DNA from 2 places in the Oculatella sp. FACHB-28 genome. Region 1 is predicted to be linked to the other one. Evidence: riboswitches for the same ligand, from Rfam matches in the RefSeq annotation. Region 1 holds a riboswitch; the other holds the start of a gene.
What was found. Region 1 has a riboswitch for cyclic di-AMP ahead of ntrB (nitrate ABC transporter permease). Riboswitches for the same ligand answer to the same signal wherever they lie in the genome.
Positions count from the first base shown of each region.

Region 1 (10,088 bases):
GCAATAATCACTAACCGTAACTATATAGTTACTCTTCCACTAAAAGATTCAGGGATGCAGCCCTGCTAAGTGGGGCTGCATCCCTGAATCTTTTGGTACCTAATCTTTAACTGAGAAGGAAGTAGTTAATAATCGATCGCCAACCCCAACAGGTTAGTCATCTTGGCTGAAGTGCTGATCGAGGAAATTCAGCGCATGGTTTCGCAAGTCGTAGTAGGTGGACTGCGATCGCAGTTCTTTCAGAACGCGGGGATGCTCAAAGGGGACGTCTAGGATTTCACCTATCTTGGCGTGCGGGCCGTTGGTCATCATGATGATGCGATCGCTCATATACAACGCCTCATCCACATCGTGAGTCACCATCATGACTGCCTGTCGCTGATTCTCCCAAATGTCTAATACTTGCCGCTGCAACCTGCCGCGCGTTAAGGCATCTAGCGCTCCAAAAGGTTCATCCATAAGCAGCATTTTGGGGCGGATGGCCAACGCTCTAGCAATACCCACCCGCTGTTTCATCCCGCCGGATAGCTCATCAGGGTACTTCTCAGCCGCTGCATTCAGGTTCACCATGGCGATGTGTTCATTTACCACTTGCTTTTTGTCTGCGGGAGACAAGTGGTCTAGCACTTCATCAACAGCTAATCGGATATTTTCACGCACCGTTAACCAGGGCAGTAGGGAATAGTGCTGAAACACCATCATCCGTTCCGCACCGGGCTTACGAACTTCGCGTCCGCCTAGCCAAATGGAGCCTGATGTCGCCTTCTCTAGTCCACCAACAATCTTGAGCAGAGTCGATTTGCCGCAGCCGGAGTGACCGATGATGGAGATGTATTCGTTCTCCCCAATATTCAGGTTGATGTCGTCGAGAACCACCGTTTCGCCACCATTCGGCGTTGGATAAGCCTTTGTCACATTTTCAATTACCAAAAACTCTTTGGGTGAGTTTGCAGTTTGAGATGTGTTGGCAAAGTTCGCAGTGGGTTTAATCATGTGGGACTCCTAGTTGCAGTAGAGCGAGAAATCTAGATCAGGAATGGTTTAGAGCCGCAATTCTCAAGACATGAAAATACGAGTGGGGCGATCGGCTCGAATGTCAAAGCTATTCAGATAGCCAACCGGATCACTGGGGTCAAACCCGACGTTGTCAATGAATGCCTCTGGCGGTTCAACTTTGTAATCATCAGCCGGACACTCAATGCCCATTTCTGCGGCAATCTCACGATACAAGTCAGTTCTCCAGGCTTGTCTAGCCAGTTCTTCCCCATTTCTAGGAAATTCTGGAAGTTGCCCCCACCGGGCGGCTTGGGTCATGAGCCAAATGCTTTGCGACTGCCAGAGAAACGTAGAGTGATCATTGGGTACCGTAGAAACGGTCGAAGGCATATCGAAGAAAATAGTTGTCTCGTCAGGATCGTTGACTATCCGCTCTTTTTCGTCAAACCCACCGTAGTTGTAGTTACCCAAGATGGCAGGTCCAGTGAATTTTGTGGTGCAATCAGGCAGGGAGCCGATGTTCTCCTCGGTAATGGCGGTGGGTGCCTGGCAAGTTTTGGGTTTTGCAGCAGTGTAAGATACACCCGTGATGATTTGAGCAACCTCTTGGCGGTTGTTGGGATTGCTGCAATACTGACAGGCTTCGATCATTGCCTTGACCAGCGATCGATAGGTTTTAGGATTTTCCTCAATGAAAGGTTCCATTACACCTAATACGCGGTCTGGGTGTCCCCGCCAAATCTCTCGACCTTGAGCAAAGGTAAAACCAACGCCTTCATTTCCACTAATGGCGCGGGTATTCCAGGGTTCTGCCACCATGTAGCCTTCCATTGCGCCAATGCGAATGTTAGAAACCATTTGGGGTGGTGGCGTGATGATGATCCGAAATTCATCTAATGGATTGACTCCTGCCGCTGCTGACAGATAGCGGATGAAGTATTCATAAATGGAAGAACTGAGCACGACTGCCCAGACTCGTCGTTCTGGAGGCAGACCGCTAAAGTGACGGCGAAAGTCTTGACCAAAGGCTTCCAAGTCACCGTTGTATTCCTGCCAGGGGCGCACACCGCTTTCCCACATGGCTTTGTTCATGGTCATGGAGTTGCCGTGACGGTGAATCGTCATCGCCGCACATAAGGGTGCGTGACGTGCGCCTTCGGCTCCGCTGCGAGCATTGGTTACTGCACCAGAAACCACGGGTGCAGCATCCAAACGACCAAAGATGACACCGTCGCGAGAGGTGCCCCAGCTTGCTTCTCGGTTGATCTTGACGTTTAGACCGTATTTGTGAAAGAAGCCTTTTTCGTGGGCGATCGCAAACGGTGCACAATCGTTCACGGGAACGTAACCAACAGTCAAATTTGGCTTTTCTAGTGTGCCGGGATCGACAACCTGGTCAACTGCCTGAGCAGTAGGGGTGAGGATATTTGAACCCGTGCTCCCTTTGACGCAAGAAGCTAGCGCCAATCCACTTGCGGTTGCGCCAAATCGTTTAATGAATCTTCTCCGACTCCAGGGAGTGTCAAAAATGTCAGTCATGCTTAGCCCTCTTGCTGGGAATGAGGTGATGCAAGGTGTAGCGATTAATGAAGTGAGATCAGGTCTGGGATGCAGGGCGGTGTGTCACCCACTCCTGAATTTTGCCAACGATGTAGTCCAAGACCAGCCCTGTGACTCCGATTACAATCACTGCCAGGAAGACAGAGCTCAAGTTGAGTCGATTCCAGGAGTCCCATACAAAGAAGCCAATTCCGACACCGCCTGTTAGCATCTCAACTGCAACGATGACCAGCCAAGCGATTCCTAAACTGATCCGCAGTCCTGTGAAAATGTAGGGCAAGCTTGCAGGCAGAATGATTTTGAGTACCTGTCTCCAGCGGGGCATTTCTAGTACTCGCGCTACGTCAATATAGTCTTTAGAAACGCTTGATACCCCTAAGGCTGTGTTGATGATGGTTGGCCAAAGGGAGGTAATAAAGATTACGAAGATGGCAGAAGGGTTTGCCAGGTTAAAGATAGCAAGGGCGATCGGTAGCCATGCCAGAGGAGAAACGGGCTTGAGAATTTGAATAACGGGATTCAGCGCTAGCATGGCCTGCTTTGACATTCCAATTAAGAAGCCGACGGGAATGGCAACCAGAGCACCCAACACAAACCCAATCAAGACTCGACGCAAACTTGCCGCTAACAACCAGCCAATTCCTAAATTCCCTGGACCGCGTCTGTAGAACGGATGCAGAATGTAGTCGAGGTTTGCGACTAGAGCCTGCCAGGGAGTCGGCATCATTTCACTTCTCAAGGTAGCAACGATCCACCACAGTAGAATCAATCCTGCAAACCCTAGCAGCGGGAGCAATACCGAGTCTCGAACCAGGGCTGGACGCAGCGATCGCCGCCATGTTGCCTGAGCAGCGACAAGAATAATCTGAACGTTGAATTGCAGCAGCATTGAACTCTCCTGAGAGTGCGAGGCGATCGCAGACCAAGGAACGCTGTGCCGCTCGGTAGAGAGCACAAAAAAAGCGTCCTTGCGTGTATACGAGGACACTGAAGTATCGAGCAGTAGTAAAATGCTGATTCTTCAGTCTCCTCTCAATGCCGACGGAGTTAGCTGACGGGCTAGGACTGAGAGGTGTCCCTCGTTAGGGATGAAGAATGAAGGATGAGGGATGAACGAGCAATCTCCCTAACCAACAAGCCTCATAACCGTGCTAACGATAAGCCCCAAAATTTGGTTCCTCCGCTCTGAATTTGCGTTTGAGGCTGAATCGCAGACAAACGCCAGTCCAGATTAGGCTGACTTACTTATTCGATTTCCAAATAAGTTAGCACTGCTCTTTAGGTGCGTCAATGTATCTTTTGACAGACCGAAACAAAAGCCTGTGGCATCACGGTAAACTGATGGTGCAATACTTTTTGATTTTGCTTTGAGTGAGGCTTGTCCTAATGGCGACGTGGGCAATGTGGGGCGGTATCGTAGTGGTCGTGGCTTACTTGCTGGGCGCTATTCCCACGGGCTACTGGATTGGGCGATTGAAAGGAATTGACATTCGGCAGCATGGCTCTGGCTCGACGGGCGCGACAAACGTTTTGCGAACGCTAGGCAAACTGCCGGCACTGGCAGTGCTGTTGATTGATGTGTTGAAGGGAGTGGGGGCGATCGCCTTCACGCGTTGGCTCTATACATTGCCAGCGGTGGTTGCTACGACTCCTGCATCGATTGACCTGGAAATCTGGGTGCCTTGGGCGGTGACAATCGCTGGGCTGCTTGCCATCTTTGGACACAGCAAATCAATCTGGATTGGTTTTAGCGGCGGCAAATCAGTTGCAGCAGGGCTAGGTGTTTTGCTGGCAATGTCGTGGATGGTCGGGTTGGGTGCCCTGGCAGCCTTTGGGATCGTGTTGGCGCTGTTTAGAATTGTGTCCTTGGGATCGATTGTGGCGGCGATCGCAGGCTGTGTTCTCATCGTGACACTGAATCAGCCTTTGCCCTATCAGCTGTTGGCGATCGCAGGTGGGCTTTACGTCATTTGGCGGCACCGCAGCAACATTCAGCGATTGATGGCAGGCACAGAACCTCGCATCGGGAAGAAGCTGCAAGAGTCAGAAGACGTGGTGGTTCAGTAACGCAAAGCATCCCGGGCTCAAACGCACTTAATCTGACTGACTACTGCTGCCACCAGTGCAGTGGGCTCAACTGGCTTAGGTAGCTGAAGCTGGAAGCCTGCATCTAGCAATTGCTTGCGATCATCATCTTCTCGGTCATAGGCAGTTAGGGCGATCGCCGGAAGGTGAGCGTGCTTTGCAGTAGTTGGGATCAAATTTGGGCGCTCTGATTCGATTTCCCGTACCTGACGAATTAGCGCATAGCCATCCTGTTCTGGCATTCTCACGTCGCTGATTAAAATATCGGGCTGCGACTGTTGAATCACTTGCAAAGCTTCACTGGCTGAGGTGACTGTCTTGACGTTTGCGCCAGCATCCTTCAGCACAACAGCTATCCATTCACGGTTGTCTGCTTCATCATCAACTACTAAAACTTGCAAACCCAGGAGGGGATGAAAGGGTGAGAGGTTGGAAGGGTAAATCTCTTCCCATCCTCTGACTTCCTCTTTGTTTACCAGCAAAGGCAAAGTGACTGTGAAAGTGGCTCCTTGCCCTTCGCCTGGGCTGTCTGCTTCAACCGTTCCTCCGTGTATTTCTACCAATTGACGCACGATCGCCAGTCCTAAACCTAATCCGCCGTGACACCGAGTGGTTGCCTGTTCTGCCTGACGAAAGCGATCAAAAACGTAAGGCAGAAAATTTGAACGAATGCCTTCCCCGGTGTCTCTTACGGTAATCACAGCGTTAGTGGCAATGCGCTCTAGTCGAACTTCAATTAGTCCGTGTTGAGGTGTGAACTTGGTGCTGTTAGCAAGCAAATTCCAAACGATCTGCTGGAGGCGATCGCCATCTCCCAATACGAAAGTGGCTGATTCATCTAATACCGTCCGAATTTGAATATTTTTAGCCGTGAAAGCAGGCTGTGCAGACTTAATCGCTGCTTGAATCACTGACACCAGATTGATAGGCCGAATATTAAGGAAAAGCTTGCCCCGAATGATCCGAGAGATGTCCAGCAAGTCTTCGACTAGTTTTACTTGCGCTCTAGCATTTCGCTCAATTGTCTCCAATCCGCGAGCAACCATTGACTCATTTAACTGCTTGTTGCGAAGCATCTGCGTCCAGCCCAACATAGCGTTGAGGGGCGATCGCAGTTCGTGGGAGACGATCGCCAAAAATTCATCCTTGAGAGTACTTGCCTGATTCAGAGATTCTGCTTGTTGTCGCAGTTCCTGCTCTAGCTGTCTCCGCCGAGCAATTTCTGCTTCTAGTGCCTGATTGGTCATTTCAGCCAGTGCATTCTGCAACCGCGCTGCTTCGAGTTGCTTGCGTTCGCTGATGTCTCGCAGTAGCCAGCGCAACCCCACAGAATTACCTTTGGAGTCAAACACTGTAGTAACCGTTAGCGCTGCATCAAAAGAAGGGGCACCGCGAGGCTGCAATCGAGTGAGCCACTCTGGAAGTCGTTCAACCTGCTGCAATCGGTTCAGTTCGTTCCAAAAAGCTTGATGCTCAGGCTGAGGCATAAACACGGTTAGAGGTTTCCCGAGCAAATACTTCTGCGGCACCTTGAGCAACAAACTAGCAGCATGATTAGCTTGCTGGATATTGCCTTCGGGGTCAGTGATTAAATAACCATCAGGAGCACATTCGAATAGCTCCTGGTAGCGCTGTCGTTCTACTTCTAATGCTGCATGAGCTTCTAACAATTCCTGATTCTGCTGGTTCAGTACCTCCTGAGACATTCGGAGTTCTTCCAGGGAAGTACCCAGTTCTTCCAATGCTTCGGACAACAGTTCTGGATGTTGTAATGAATTGGAGTGAGCGTGTTGTAATAGGGTACTTACTCGCTCACCTAGGGCCCTCGTTTGTTGGCTCAGCCACTCACTGCTTACGTTCACTTTTCTAAAATACGGCTTTAAAGTTGCTTTTCAAATTACCTTTCAGATTACTGAAAATCCCAGTGTTCTCATCCCTCGCTAGATTTGTTTATTGGTGAACCTTTTTAAACTCACCAAATTCTGTTTGATTTCTCCCATATTGAAGCCGGATGAATGGAAGTCTTGTAGAACCCACTGATTGATAACGGCTTTCAGATCAACAAACCACAGGTAGACGCAAACGGTTGTTCGCACCTACAGAAACGATATGTTTTTTATACGGTTAAAAACCGCCATAGCACTGTTTAGGACTGAACCAGCGGGGTATTTTACCCGATTAGCCGCAGTTCTAATTTCCGATCGCCCATCCTTACCGAAATCCCTTTAGACAGATTTCGCGACATATCAATTTCTGTAGGGGCGCACTGCGGTGCGCCCCTACTCTTCCCTGGGTCGCACCTTAAAACGTGTCCGTTAAGGAGCTATTTGTTCAGTTTAAGGCAATCGCTTCAGCCTAATCTTAGAGCCTAGAACTCTTTTCCTACAAGAGTTCTAGGCTTTTTCTTTGGTTTTTTATTCTCTCGTCAAGATTAAGTCGTTAATTGCCTTTTGGCTCCCTGCGGGCAAAAACGGTTTAAGCTGTTAATTGCCTTTTGCTCTTTACACTCCAAAGTACATAAGTCTAGCTTATGAAAGAAGTAGAACCTGTGTCCCCTACCCTGCCTCTAGCCCAGGTCAATACTCTAGCTGCACAAGATGGGCAGCCAGTCCATAGGCTGCTAGCTGAAGAGATTGAGGATTTGGATAAAAGAAGATTCGTGATGCGAAAGCTTGATGCGATCGAAGATATTATTCAAACCTCGGATGACCTCAAGGAAAACAAAATCCGGTTATGGGCTGACCGACTAGAGAGGCACCCGAGCACCGTCAAAGACTGGCTAGCAAAAGCACGACAAGACGGACTCACTGCGATTGCTAGAGAAGTGCGATCGGATGCTGGGCGGTTGAAGGGCAATAAGCGCTGGAAACACTCACTCCAGTATTGGACCGAGTTCATCCTCAATACTTATAACGACGGTGTCAAGGCAAAGCTGGGCATGACTCGCAACATGACGTTCAAGCAAGCGAAAGCCCATGCTGAGCTTGAACTAGGACTTAAATGGGATGAGTATCCCTCCCACGATTTTGTCTATAGGGTTCTGAAACCCATCATCGAAGCGGAAAATCGCAAGGTGCGTAATCCTGGACAGGGGCCTGGCATCATCATCAAAGTTATTAATGACGAAGGCGAGGAAGAAGATATTGTTGTTGAACGCAGTAACCAAGTGTGGCAAATTGACCATACTCGATTAGACAATCTATTAGCAGATGAAGGCGGAGGTTTAACTGGCTCAGTCTGGATTACAGCGGTGATTGATACCTGGTCAAGCTGCGTTATGGGCTACTACCTCAGCTTTGACTCGGCGGGTTCGCACGAGGTTGCTTTGGCACTGCGTCATGCAATTTTGCCCAAGCAGTATGGTCCTGAATATCAACTGCAAAAAGAATGGGAAGCGGGCGGATTACCTGAGTACATCGTCACCGATCGCGCTAAAGAGTTCAAATCTGCTCACCTCAAACATGTTGCCTCAGCCCTAGGAATTAAGCTGCGACGACGTTTGTACAAAGAACAAGGTGGCACTATAGAGCGACTATTTCTAGCGTTAAAAACAGAGTTTGCTGCCCTCATCCTTGGTTTCAAGGGTGGCAGTCTGCAAGAGCGTCCAGACCAGCCGGAGAAGTATGCTTGCGTGGTCTTTGAGGACTATGATCGCAAGCTAGTGCGACATTTAGTAGACCATCACAACCAACATCTGTATCCCAGAGTTGCCAATCAGACGCTTTCAATGCGATGGCAGGCAGGCTTACCGGGCTTCAAGCCGCGAATGCCCGAAAGTGAGCGATCGCTCGACATCTGCCTGATGAAAAGCACTAAGCGAAGGGTGCAAGAGCGAGGGTGCGTAGAGTTTAGAAAGCTTATCCATACTGCAAGCGTGAGTAGAGACGAAGAAGGCAACTGGCAGTACGACAAAACTGCCAACTTCTTGAAAGCGTATGAGGGGCGTGAGGTGATGCTCCTGTACAACCCGACCAACATTGTTTATATTCTTGTCTATTCTTTAGAGAAGAATGGTCAACCTGCTGAGTATTTAGGTACGATTCGTGCTAGGGATTGGCTATCGGAACGATTGTCTTGGAGAGAATGGGAGGCAATCAAGAAAAAGATACGAGATGAGGGTAACGCAATCGACGAATCCTCAATCCTAGCCGAGCAGCGCGATTTGTATAACGACTCGATTAAGCAAGTCAAGACGATGCGGGGACGTCGCAGAAAGGAAAGCACGCGACTTACCAAAGCTTCTCCACATTCTGACAAAGTCGTGGAACTTCATCCTCCACAAGCTGCTTCAGCGAATCCAACCAAGTCTAAAGAAGTTGAATCTCAAGTCGAAACTGCCGCGCCAGAGCCTTTAGAATCGGCACAGGAACAGGTTGAGGTTCAAGCGAAGCCTCCACTGTCTAAGTCCAAAGAAGTTGAATCTCAAGTCGAAACTGCTGCGCCAGAGCCTTTAGAATCGGCACAGGAACAGGTTGAGGTTCAAGCGAGACCTGCACTGTATGTTGTTTCTAACTGGAATGAGTTTGTCGAAGACAGTTGGTAAGCCATTATGAGTCAATCCAACCTCGCGGTTCAACCGCCTGATGAAGCCCACCCTTCCCAGCAGCCAGCGCCACAGACGGCGCAGTCGGCTCAAGTTGCTGTGACTGCCGCTGTACCAAAGCTGGGCAAGCAGAAGGAGCGATCGCCTCAGCAGCAAGCAGAAATTCAGCGGATTTGCGAGGTTGATCCTTATGTTGGGTTGGCGCGAGACGAAGAGTTGTTTACTCAATTGAATCACTGGCGCGATGTTGGCAGTTGTGCTCGTGTCATGACAACCGATCGACTGGGGATCATGAAATCTCTAATGTTTTACACGGGAAACAACATTCGGCGGAAAGGCGGTTTGTTGCTCACTCCTGCTCCAGTTGCTTACGTTGAAATCGAACAACACGGCAGTCCAACTGATTTGTTTCGGTTGATTTTGGCGTTTCTAGTCAATCCACTTGACTGCGGGTCGTTGCGGCAGTTGCGATCGCGCACTTGGGGAACCCTCAGAGATCGGAAAGTCAAACAGCTAATTGTTAACAATGCTGACTTACTCTCATTCGCTGCGTTGACTGAACTGATGCGAATTCGTGAGAAGCTTAAAATTTCAGTTGTTCTAGCAGGCTCTCCTTATCTTGATGATCTGCTTGAACCAAAGGCGCATGAGAAGCAGAAGTATATTCCGATTCACAATACTTTTCTCAAATATCATCCCTACACCTTGTTCAGTAAAGATGATTTGAAAACTGCAATTGAGGTGTGGGAGAAAAGCTTAGGGTGGAACAACCCCTTGAACCTGCATCAAGATCAGGAAATCGTCAACGTTCTATATGGTGCTTGTCTGGGGCAGCTAGGACCGCTTTACGAGAATTTGCGTGATGTTGCTACATGGAGAGTCGATCATCCAAAAGCTCAAATTA
Region 1 is NZ_JACJPJ010000074.1:217,305-227,392, reverse strand. Features, by position in the region: gene H6F88_RS17675 (ABC transporter ATP-binding protein) at 154-993, opposite strand; gene H6F88_RS17670 (ABC transporter substrate-binding protein) at 1,057-2,535, opposite strand; gene ntrB (nitrate ABC transporter permease) at 2,594-3,445, opposite strand; cyclic di-AMP (ydaO/yuaA leader) riboswitch at 3,578-3,771, opposite strand; gene plsY (glycerol-3-phosphate 1-O-acyltransferase PlsY) at 3,943-4,623, shown strand; gene H6F88_RS17655 (ATP-binding protein) at 4,641-6,395, opposite strand; gene H6F88_RS17650 (Mu transposase C-terminal domain-containing protein) at 7,172-9,184, shown strand; gene H6F88_RS17645 (AAA family ATPase) at 9,191-10,088, shown strand, end outside.

Region 2 (10,088 bases), on a different contig from region 1:
TCATCAAGAAACATACTCATCCTTCTTGATCCTAGCAGGGACGTGGAATTGAAGCAGGACTAACTGCTTCGCTGAACCGAATTGATATCCGATCGCTCAACTTGTTCCATCTGCAAACGCAGCCCAACCCACCTTAAAGCTATGGTGAGCGCTTGATTGAGCGGCATTCGCTCACCACTCAAATGGGGAGCCAGGTGAGCAATTTGCTGGGACATTGCAAAACTGGGAGCAGGTAAACCATTGGCGATCGCCTCTTGAACCGTTGCCACGACTTCTGGAATATCTGCTTTGTGGCGCATACAGGCAGCAAACTTGGGCTGACCCTCTCGATCTGTCACCGTTGCATAGCCGAATAACCTGCAAATGGATGGTCGCCAAAGATAAACTTGACAGCGCCCATTTCCAGGTACGTCCGAATCAGGCTCGTAAAAGAGGCAGGCATTTGTTTCATTCACCTCAGCCAACTTCTCCAGCCATTTCGCTGCTTCACCTTGCCGAAATAGCTCCACTGCCAATGGCACCATTTCTAGAGGGGTAGCTTCCACATGAGGATTTTCGCAGCAGCGACCACAGCCCGCTGGACAGTGAAGCTGAGTAGCTGCCTGAAATGCGCGGGTCTGCTGATCAATCTGTTCGTACAGATCTATGACTTGTTTAGCAATTTCGTCTATCGCTGTTTCCTTCGCCATACTTCTTGCAATGCAGGAAGAGGTGTAGCTACAAATCTAGATTGGCGATCGTCGGAATTCCTAAAACCGCGCAGGGAAACCCTTTGGACCATTGCGAAATTAGGGGGTGGCGAACAGAACGGCAACCCAGAACGAGGACATCAGCAGATTCGGCGATCGCCACCTGCTTTAACTCCTCAGCGCAATTACCAATCCGTAGATGGGTATTTAGTGATCCGCGCCATTCCTCAGCTAGGCACCGAGCCTGCCAAAGAATCCGGTCTGCTTGCTCAAATGGAGTCTCAGGACGGGTCAACGTTGCGGTACTAGAACGCTCTGTCTTGGAAGCATGCAGCAATTGTCTCCCACCATTTCCTTTAGAGTTCGATCGAGTTGTTTTGGTTAGGGTTGCAACCTCATCGACTACATAAACCACATGCACTGTTACTTGCTTTTGGGTCGCCAAACGAGTTTGGTGCGCCATCCAAAAAGTCAGATCTAGAGCCGTTTGGCTACAAGGAGAACCCGTATAGCCAACCATCAGATTAATCGACTCTTGAGCTAGCTCCTGCGACTGAAAATTAGCTGCCGCAGACACTTCTGGCTCTGGTAACAGCAGCATTTGCTCGACCAGGTTGCGTTGACCTAGCGTACCTTGCAGACGAGCTAACATTGGTTTGATTTTCACAGCTTTGACCTCTCCACGAAGTGAACTAGAAATGAGAGGTGGGTCAGGAAAGAAGGACTGTACCCATCTGGATAGACTTGATCCAAACAGAAACACCCTGCTTGAGGAGACTCCAGCGACTCTAGCTGCATTAGCAAGTTTAGGAATACTCCCGGTTTTACAACCTTGTAAGCCTAAACAACCACTTCTACAGATAGCTTAGTCAAATCCTTGAGTTCTCCTTCCAAGGCCGACGGAGTTAGCTGACGGGCTAAGACTGGAAGGTGTCTCTCTCATATTGAGATTAGCCCCGATAAACAATTGGTTCCTCCGCTTCAAACCTACCAATAGGTTTGGATTAGGCTCCCACTCAACTACTAAAACAGAACTGAAATAGAACCAAACGTGAGTGAATCTACAGAATGCATTCACCACTCATTTAGAGTACGAGATTTTTGGGCAAATGCCCATCGCAACTCATACAACGTTTGATAAATTAACATGTTTCGGGTGAGCTTCTAACTATCTTGCGGTAGATGCCTTACGGGTGAGGCGTTTGAGCCAATTAGCGATCGCCAATCTATCTCGATCTGCAATTGTCTTTTAGATTACATATTCGGGCTATTCGATACATATTCAACACATTGGGTTGACGAAGTATCTAATTAGAGGCTATCCTGTCATCAAACTGAATAGGTCAGCTTAATCCAGGTCTTGCGATTTTCTTTAACGCACTTCCTGGAACGGAGGAACCAAATTTGGGGCTTATCTCTGAGGTTAATTGAGAAGGACATCTCTCAGTCCTAGCCCGTCAGCTAACTTCGTCGGCATTGAGGGGAGATTGAAAGGTCAGCATTTTTTCACAATGCACCGATCTAATCATGATCCTGAACAGGCTTCAGCACCATTGCTGTGTCTGTTCAAACGTTTGAGCAGCGGGGTTTTTCCTGCGTCTGTCGGGCTGAGTCAGGTAGAGAACTGAGCAGTAGTCTATAAGCTGCTGCCTGACCAAGTCTGTTGCTCAAGTCAAGTTTGACCAGCGTGAGGGGCGATCGCTTTGCGATGCGCCCCTTTTTCTTTGGAAGATGCAATTCTTAGAACAAATCGCTGTAAGGGCGAACGGCCGCGTTCGCCCTTAACTGTGTGTCATTCATCTGGAAAAACGCTGTAGCTGTAACAGTATTAAAATTAGAGTTTTAAGGCGATCGCTCAATTATGCTGCCTAGAGAAGAACTGCTTCAGGGAATCGAAAATCGAGACAGCGCTGCACGGGTCATTGACCAGGCTGATCAGGCTATTAAAACCTGGGAGGTGGTCTGTACCGATTTTCTTTCGCCGCCTGAGTTAGCTGAAGTGCAGCAAATGTTTGCACGGCTGACTGAGGTGCAACTGCTGGCTTGGGGAGGCTATCCGCAAGCCGAACGTCAGCGTGTGGCGATCGCTCGTCCTGAAATTCCTTTAGATCAGTCTCAGGTGGCAATCGCCGCGCTAGACATTGCCGGAAACTTTCTGTTTGACTCAGCGACTCATCGCGACTTTTTGGGGTCACTGCTAGGCACGGGACTGGTGCGCGACAAGGTGGGCGACATCATTGTTTTGGGAGAGCGGGGTGGACAGGCGATCGTCGTTCCCGAACTGGTCGAATTTCTGGAAATGAGTCTGACGCAGGTACGCTCAGTTCCCGTCAAAACGCGGCAGATTGACCTGAGCGAACTGAAAATTCGGGAACCCAAAAAGAAAGAACTGACGACCGTAGAAGCTTCTTTGCGGCTAGATGCGGTTGCCTCTGCTGGGTTTGGCATGTCGCGCAGCAAAATGGCGGAGATGATTAGCGGCGGAGACGTGCGGGTCAATTGGAAGGACGTTACCCAGCCCAGCCATCAGCTTAAATCGGGCGACCTGGTCGCGATTCGGGGCAAAGGGCGCTTGGAAATTGGTGAAGTCGCCGTAACCAAAAAGGAACGCTATCGGGTGCAGTTGACTCGTTTTGTCTAAATCTAAAAAGTGTGAATGTACCTCTAAGCGGCTGCATTCACACACTCCATAGCGTTAGGAACGCCGTACATTCAAACAGCACCAATCCTTTCTGCGCCAGAGCGTTGCAACAATCCAGCCGCTTTGCTCTAGCGTGTCAGCGACGGGTTTCACCTGGTCAAGCAAAATGCCGCTGAAAATTCCCCAGGTGGTGGGTTGGACGATCGCTTCCATTTGCGGAATTAAATCAATGATCACTTCCGCCAGAATGTTGCAGAGAATTCCATCAACTGGCTCAGACGTAAGCTCCGGCAGTCGCTCGATGCTGCCCTCAACGACAACTAAACGGTGTGGCTCAATTTGATTTAGTTCTCGGTTGCTTTCGGTAGACATCACCGCCAAGGGGTCATTGTCAACCGCATAAATTTGTTTTGCACCGAGCAACAGTGCGCCAATCGAGAGAATGCCAGAGCCGCAGCCAATGTCTGCAATCACGGCATTACCTGGCTCACCCAAACGCATCTCTAAAGACTCAAGGCAAAGCTGCGTAGTAGCGTGTGCCCCAGTGCCAAAGGCAACCCCCGGATCGAGCCGCAAAATTTTGCGATCGCTAGCTTCAGGATTGGGCAACCAAGCAGGATTGATCAGCAAGCGATCGCCTACCTCTTGAGGCTGCCAATGATCCTTCCAACTGCTAGACCAATCTTCCTCCTCAATCAAATGCCACTGCATCGCAGGAATCGGCGACTCGGCACACAGCGCATCCTGTCGCAACAACAGCGATAAAGCCGCCAAATCTAGCAACTGCGCCTGCATTTGCGGCAGATAAGCCTTAATTAGGCAGGAATGCCCCTTAATCTCGCTGGAGGTACCCCGACAGCCAAACACCTCCAGCCGCCAAAATACCAAATCTTCCAAAACCGGATCGCAGAGAACTTGAATTTCCCACCAGCTACTTGCCAAGGTTGCTGCCTTAAACTGAGTTACTTACCCATTGTATTTCAGCCCTGTCCTTGCACTGCTCTTAAAGCTTTTTGAGTTTAAAAACTTGATTCAAAACTCAAAAACCTAATTTTGAAGTTGGAAACCTGATTTAAAACTCAAAAACCTAATTCAAAACTCGTAAACCAGGTTTTGAACTTTAAAAATAAGGTTTTAAACTCGCAAACTTGATTTAAAACTCGTAAACCTGTTTTTGTTTACATTTTCTAGAAAAAATACTGGTGTGAGAGGCGATCGCCTCCCTCGTTCCCTCAAAAATTCTGTATTTTGTCAAGATGACAAAATACCGTTCGCTCAGAAACCTTCAAACTGAGTCTACTTCCAAAGATGATAGAAAATAAAAAACATTAAGCTTAATAATTTAGAACATGCCTGAGCGATTTTTTGGACATATTTCGGGTTATCCGGAGGGTAGTTGGTTTGAATCTAGAGCAGCTTTAGCGGAAGTGGGGTTACATCGTCCTCTTGTAGCGGGGATTAGTGGGACCGAGTCTGAAGGAGCAGATTCGATTGTTTTATCTGGAGGATACGAAGACGATGAAGATTTAGGTAATGAAATCGTTTATACAGGTCATGGTGGAAGAGACCAAGATACTGGTAGGCAGGTCGCGAACCAAAATTTAAGTCGTGGCAATCTAGCTTTAGCAAAAAGCAAACTTCAAGGACTATCAGTTCGAGTGATTCGTGGTTCAACACACAAATCTGATTATGCGCCTTCTACAGGTTATCGTTACGATGGTCTATATCGGGTAGAAGATTATTGGCAAGAGAGAGGTAGGGCGGGGTATTACATCTGGCGTTATCGTTTGGTCAAAATTGTTGAAGATGAAATTTCTGCTTTTTCAAGAGTCACTGAAAGTTCTGGGGCTTATTCAGCACCACGACGTCAAGAAACAACTATTTTAAGGATTGTTCGTGATACGAAACAAGCACGAAGAATCAAAGCTTTGTATGACTACCGCTGTCAAGTTTGCGGCACTCGCTTAGAAAGTAATGCTGGTCCGTACGCAGAAGCAGCTCACATCAGACCATTAGGTATTCCTCATAATGGTTCAGATGCTATAAATAATCTCCTTTGCCTTTGCCCAAATCATCATGTGCTATTTGACTATGGGACGTTTTCTATAGCAGACGATCTATCACTGTTAGGCATAGAGGGTACTCTTACAATCGTCATGCAGCATGAAATACACATAGAGAACTTGCGGTATCACAGAGAGCATTATTCTCCAATGCAAAATGAATCTGGTTAATAAGCGATCGCCACCCAACATAATCCCTGGTCAGCGGATTTTCCAAAGCCGCTTTTGTGTAGTAAAGATCCCGAAAACCGCTGACCCGAACCGTTAGCTTGCTGCACGTAGCTTGCCCGAATACGCTAGAGTAAAAGCGATGAAAAGTTCTTCCTACGAACAGAGAAAAACGGCGCTGATTGAAGAAATCACAGCGGCGTTTGATGGTGTTTCGCGCCAGGAAGGCGTTACTTTGCATGAAGCAACAGTCATAGATAACTATGGGAGCCTCGAAGAACGCGCCCTAGCTAGAACACAAGATACCGAAGACAAATGGCAGAATGTTCCTGACAGAGATATTCGCTTTACCAACGCGGTTCTCAGCTTTCTCGACCCAAAAGGCTTCCACTATTACATTCCGGCTTACGTTGTGTGGTATCTCCGCAACATTGATAATGAAGACCCCGAATTTTGGTCGAATACGTTCTCCTCTGTTATCTTCCATTTGTCAGCAGGGGTTCATGACGACGTAGGAGAGTATTATCTCTCAAAGTTCAAACTGTTTACACTTGAACAAGCCAAAGCCATCGCGCATTTCCTTGTGTTTGAAGCAGAACGCGAAGACGCTGCTCAAATAGCGTACAAACAGCAGTGGCGGAAATCCATGTCAAAAGAAGGCTTTTCTCCAGAAGAACTTGATGATGCTTGGCCTGAGGGAGAGAAGTTTCGTATTGAGCGTGGCTTACCAGAGAACGATGCGAGGCGAGCGTTGGAGAGATACTGGGGGCAATTCTTATAGACCAACAGCAGGCTAATAATTGCGGTGCAATGGATTAAAGAAAGCCACTGGTGATGAGTTAAAGGTTACTGCAAATGCTGACCGCAACCGTTATGCCGCTTATTCTACTAGTTAGGGCAGTCATCATAAGGTGATTTTTCTATGTTCAAAGTTGAGCTGTTTCTTAAGGAACTCTAATGATGAATGGTACACCTTAACTAAATCCCAGCACCTCAACAAACACTTTGAGGATATGCAGATAAAAGTTACTCTCCTGTTCTCGAAATAGTGAGAAGGGTTGATCAGGTGCGCCAAAAAAGGGACGAAGTGACCAGCCAAGCTGACTGCCGACAAAGCCATAGAGAATTAGCCAGCCTCGCATAATAGAAGGCTCATGAGAACTGGCTCCAGGGTCACAATTGGCGATCGCCATCATCCCTTTGTAGAAGAAGTTGATACCCAGAAAACCTGTGAAGGCAAAGATGAGAACATTCACCAGTTTGAAAAATACATAGTCGTTAATTGAAAGGTGAAAGAATAGTGCAATCGGGGCAAAGGCACAGAGCATTACACTAATTACCGAAGTTGAGGCTAACAGGAGTGCCAGATATTGCCCAAAGGTGCGAGTTGAGCCAGAAATCACATCAAAGAAATAGAGCGTTGGCAGACAAATGAGTAATGTGATCAGATACAGAGCAGGCAGCTTAATCGCAGAGGCGATCGCCTGCTCCCAACTGCTCGACAAGCCAATGATGATGCCATAAAACGCCAAAAACACAGTGCTGCAAACCAGCATGGAAAATACTTTCTGGTTGATTTTGATGCCTTTGTACACTTCGTTCAGGAAAGTTTGGCGATCGCGCAAAAAGTGCATCAGCAGGGCAAAGTAATTCATGGTTCTTCCGGGGTGAGCGATCGCGCATCAAGCGATCGAATTTAGACTCACTGCTCTTTCGGAAGACCCTCTATTTTTTTGGACGATTCAGGGAATTCTTCATAGAAACTTTACAAGCAAACCTTGGTTAACAAGGGGCTGTTAATCTCTGAGGTTTTACTGCGAATGGGTATAAGATTGAGGCAATGAATCGTTTGTCAGGTATTCATCACTTCAACGTCTTCCCAAATTGCACATCTTCTGTAGGTTGGGTGAAGCAGCACGGAACCCAACACAATCTTTGTTCGGTGGTCTTTGTTCCCTGAACTTAATCTATATCTGAGGCGTTGTTGGGTTCCGCATTCGCTTCACCCAACCTACGAATACTAGGAATACTCGCTTAAGGGTAGGTGATGCTTACCTTGTGTCTGGCGATCGCTAACCCTAGAAAGAATATTTGCTAACCTCTCAGACAGTCCCTTCTCATGCTTCAGAGTTGTACTCCTCCACCGCTAAACCTATCCATTCCATCAGCATCCATTACGTCGGCAGACCAGATGACGGTACACCCACTCAACGAGGAAGAAGCTTGTGAAGATCGGCTGCGGCAGCTCATTTTTGCAGTTCAGCAGCATCCTCGTAGTAGCTTGACCTGGCGACGAGCCATGAACCAACTGCTGCTAGAGATTCAGCAACTTCCCGGTTTAGCAAAATCTAATCATCCAGACTATCCCGAAGCACTCAACGACACGTTTTTGCGCTTGGCTAACGAGATTCACGAATTTGAGCCGCAACAGGCTTCCCTGCAAAAAAGTCTGATTGCCTGGATCAATGGCAAATTGCGGCTGAAATATCGGATTAAAGATTTAGTGACGCCCCAACGTCCTCCCCGCACCAAAACCCAAAACCCAAAAATCGAGTTTCAGCGGCAAGCTCAAAAGACTCCTATATCAATAGATAAGCCTTTAAGTGAGGATGCCAGCACCACGTTTGCCGATCAGCTAGTTGCTCCCGGTGCCTGTACGATTTTGGAATTAGAGGAAGAGGTTCGTCAGGCACAGGCAGCGCAACAGCGAAATCGGATTGGGCTGCAACTGGCTGAATATATTGAGACCGATCCGGAGGAAAAGCTGCGGCAGTGCCATCCCCAAGCCTATCCAGACTGCAACTGTCAGATGCTCAGCCAACGGCTATTGCTCAAGCATCCACCCGACCGGATGGTGCAGCTTGCTCGTGAATTTGAGATCAACTACCACACGTTGAACTGGCACTGGAAAAATCGAGGTTTGCCGCTATTGCAAACTATCGCCCAAAATTTAGGCTATCAGCCCGATAAAGATATAGAGATTTAACCCAAAATTTTGTAGATGCACGAAGACAGTCCTATGAGTCCTTCTATTGCCCCCCCTCGGCTGACGATTCCCATCAGTGCCAAGGCTCATGATGTGGCGCGAAAGTTTGCGAGTGAACAGATTGATGCTCACAAGGGCAAACGAGTTTACTTAAATACATTGGCGGTTTGGGCAGTTCATCGTTATCTCAAGTGGCTATACATTGAGTCTGACCTGAAGCGCAGCAATAGCTGGAATGCGGTACTAAGGGCGCTGTTTGACGTGGCAGATCTGGTGCTACCTGATTTAGGACGGTTGGAATGTCGCCCCGTGTTGCCCGGTGAAAAAACGATCGCCCTCCCCTTACAATCCAGCCCTGATCGCATTGGCTATGTGCCAGTCCAGTTTGGCAAACAGCTCAACGAGGTGGAGCTTTTGGGTTTTGCTTCGGTTGCAGAGGTGACTGAGCAACAAGAGGTGCTGACGTTGGGAACGTTGCGATCGCTTGATACCCTACTCGAACACCTGAGTGAATTGGAAGCCGCAGCCAAAGCACCTCAATCACTTCAGTTACCCCAGTCCGTTTCACCCGTGCATCTGAGCGACTGGTTAAAGCGAAATTTTGAAGCAGGTTGGCAAGCCGTTGAAGAACTGTTTGGGGAGCGATCGCCCAGTTTTGCCTTTCGTCGTGCTGCGATTCAGCGAGTGAAGCGGATTGAGTTAGAAAAACCGAAGGAGAAAACTACTGCAACAACAGAGATTCAGGAACCGCCTACAGCCCTGGCGCTAGTGGTGACGATTTCTCCGGAAACTGAAAATCAGTTTGGTATCCACTTACAGGTTTACTCCAGTGGGGAACCTGCTGAGTTGCCGCCCCATCTTCAATTAAAGGTATTGACTGCGGCTGGAGAAGTCTTCCGAGAAGTGACCGCTGGAGCCACTGATACCTTCCTTCAGTACGAATTCACTGCCCAATTAGCAGAAGAATTTCAAGTCGAACTGGCTTGGCAAGATATTTACGTCACAGAATCCTTTGTAGTTTGATCCACCCCTCTATGCATCTCCACAAGAAACAGGGGAGTAGGTAAGTAACGATGGCTAAGTTGGTGACGCTTGATCTAGATGGCGACCTGCATCAGGGCATAGCTGTCACATTAGAAATTCGCACCGATGGAATGGTGGAGGGACAGCCTCCAGCCAGCATTCAGTCACGGGTAAAGGGGAAACTGCCTGCGGCGACTCATTTGCTGGAGCAATATCACCAGTGGCAGTCACTTTACCGCAGCCTGAGTTTGCTGTTTCGGCTGGGCGATCGCCCAAACCCCATTACCTCCGGCTCCAGGACAAACATTCTGACAGACTGCCAAAAAGCAGCAGAACATTTATCCGACCAATTCAACACCTGGCTGTCAGCGGAATCATTTCGCCCCATCCGAGAGCAGCTTTTAGAAAAGCTATCGGTACACGAAGCGGTGAGGCTGATTCTCCAGGCAGAAGATACCCAACTGCGACGATTGCCCTGGCATCTGTGGGATTTGCTCCAGCGCTATCCAAAAGCCGAA
Region 2 is NZ_JACJPJ010000047.1:210,163-220,250, reverse strand. Features, by position in the region: gene H6F88_RS09285 (YkgJ family cysteine cluster protein) at 60-689, opposite strand; gene H6F88_RS09280 (universal stress protein) at 718-1,356, opposite strand; cyclic di-AMP (ydaO/yuaA leader) riboswitch at 1,569-1,710, opposite strand; cyclic di-AMP (ydaO/yuaA leader) riboswitch at 2,025-2,180, shown strand; gene H6F88_RS09275 (photosystem II S4 domain protein) at 2,551-3,330, shown strand; gene prmA (50S ribosomal protein L11 methyltransferase) at 3,385-4,272, opposite strand; gene H6F88_RS09265 (YDG/SRA domain-containing protein) at 4,680-5,564, shown strand; gene H6F88_RS09260 (DUF6714 family protein) at 5,704-6,342, shown strand; gene H6F88_RS09255 (actin-binding WH2 domain-containing protein) at 6,536-7,216, opposite strand; gene H6F88_RS09250 (hypothetical protein) at 7,681-8,547, shown strand; gene H6F88_RS09245 (DUF1822 family protein) at 8,581-9,570, shown strand; gene H6F88_RS09240 (CHAT domain-containing protein) at 9,621-10,088, shown strand, end outside.
Region 2: another riboswitch for cyclic di-AMP. It lies ahead of H6F88_RS09280 (universal stress protein); the one in region 1 lies ahead of ntrB (nitrate ABC transporter permease).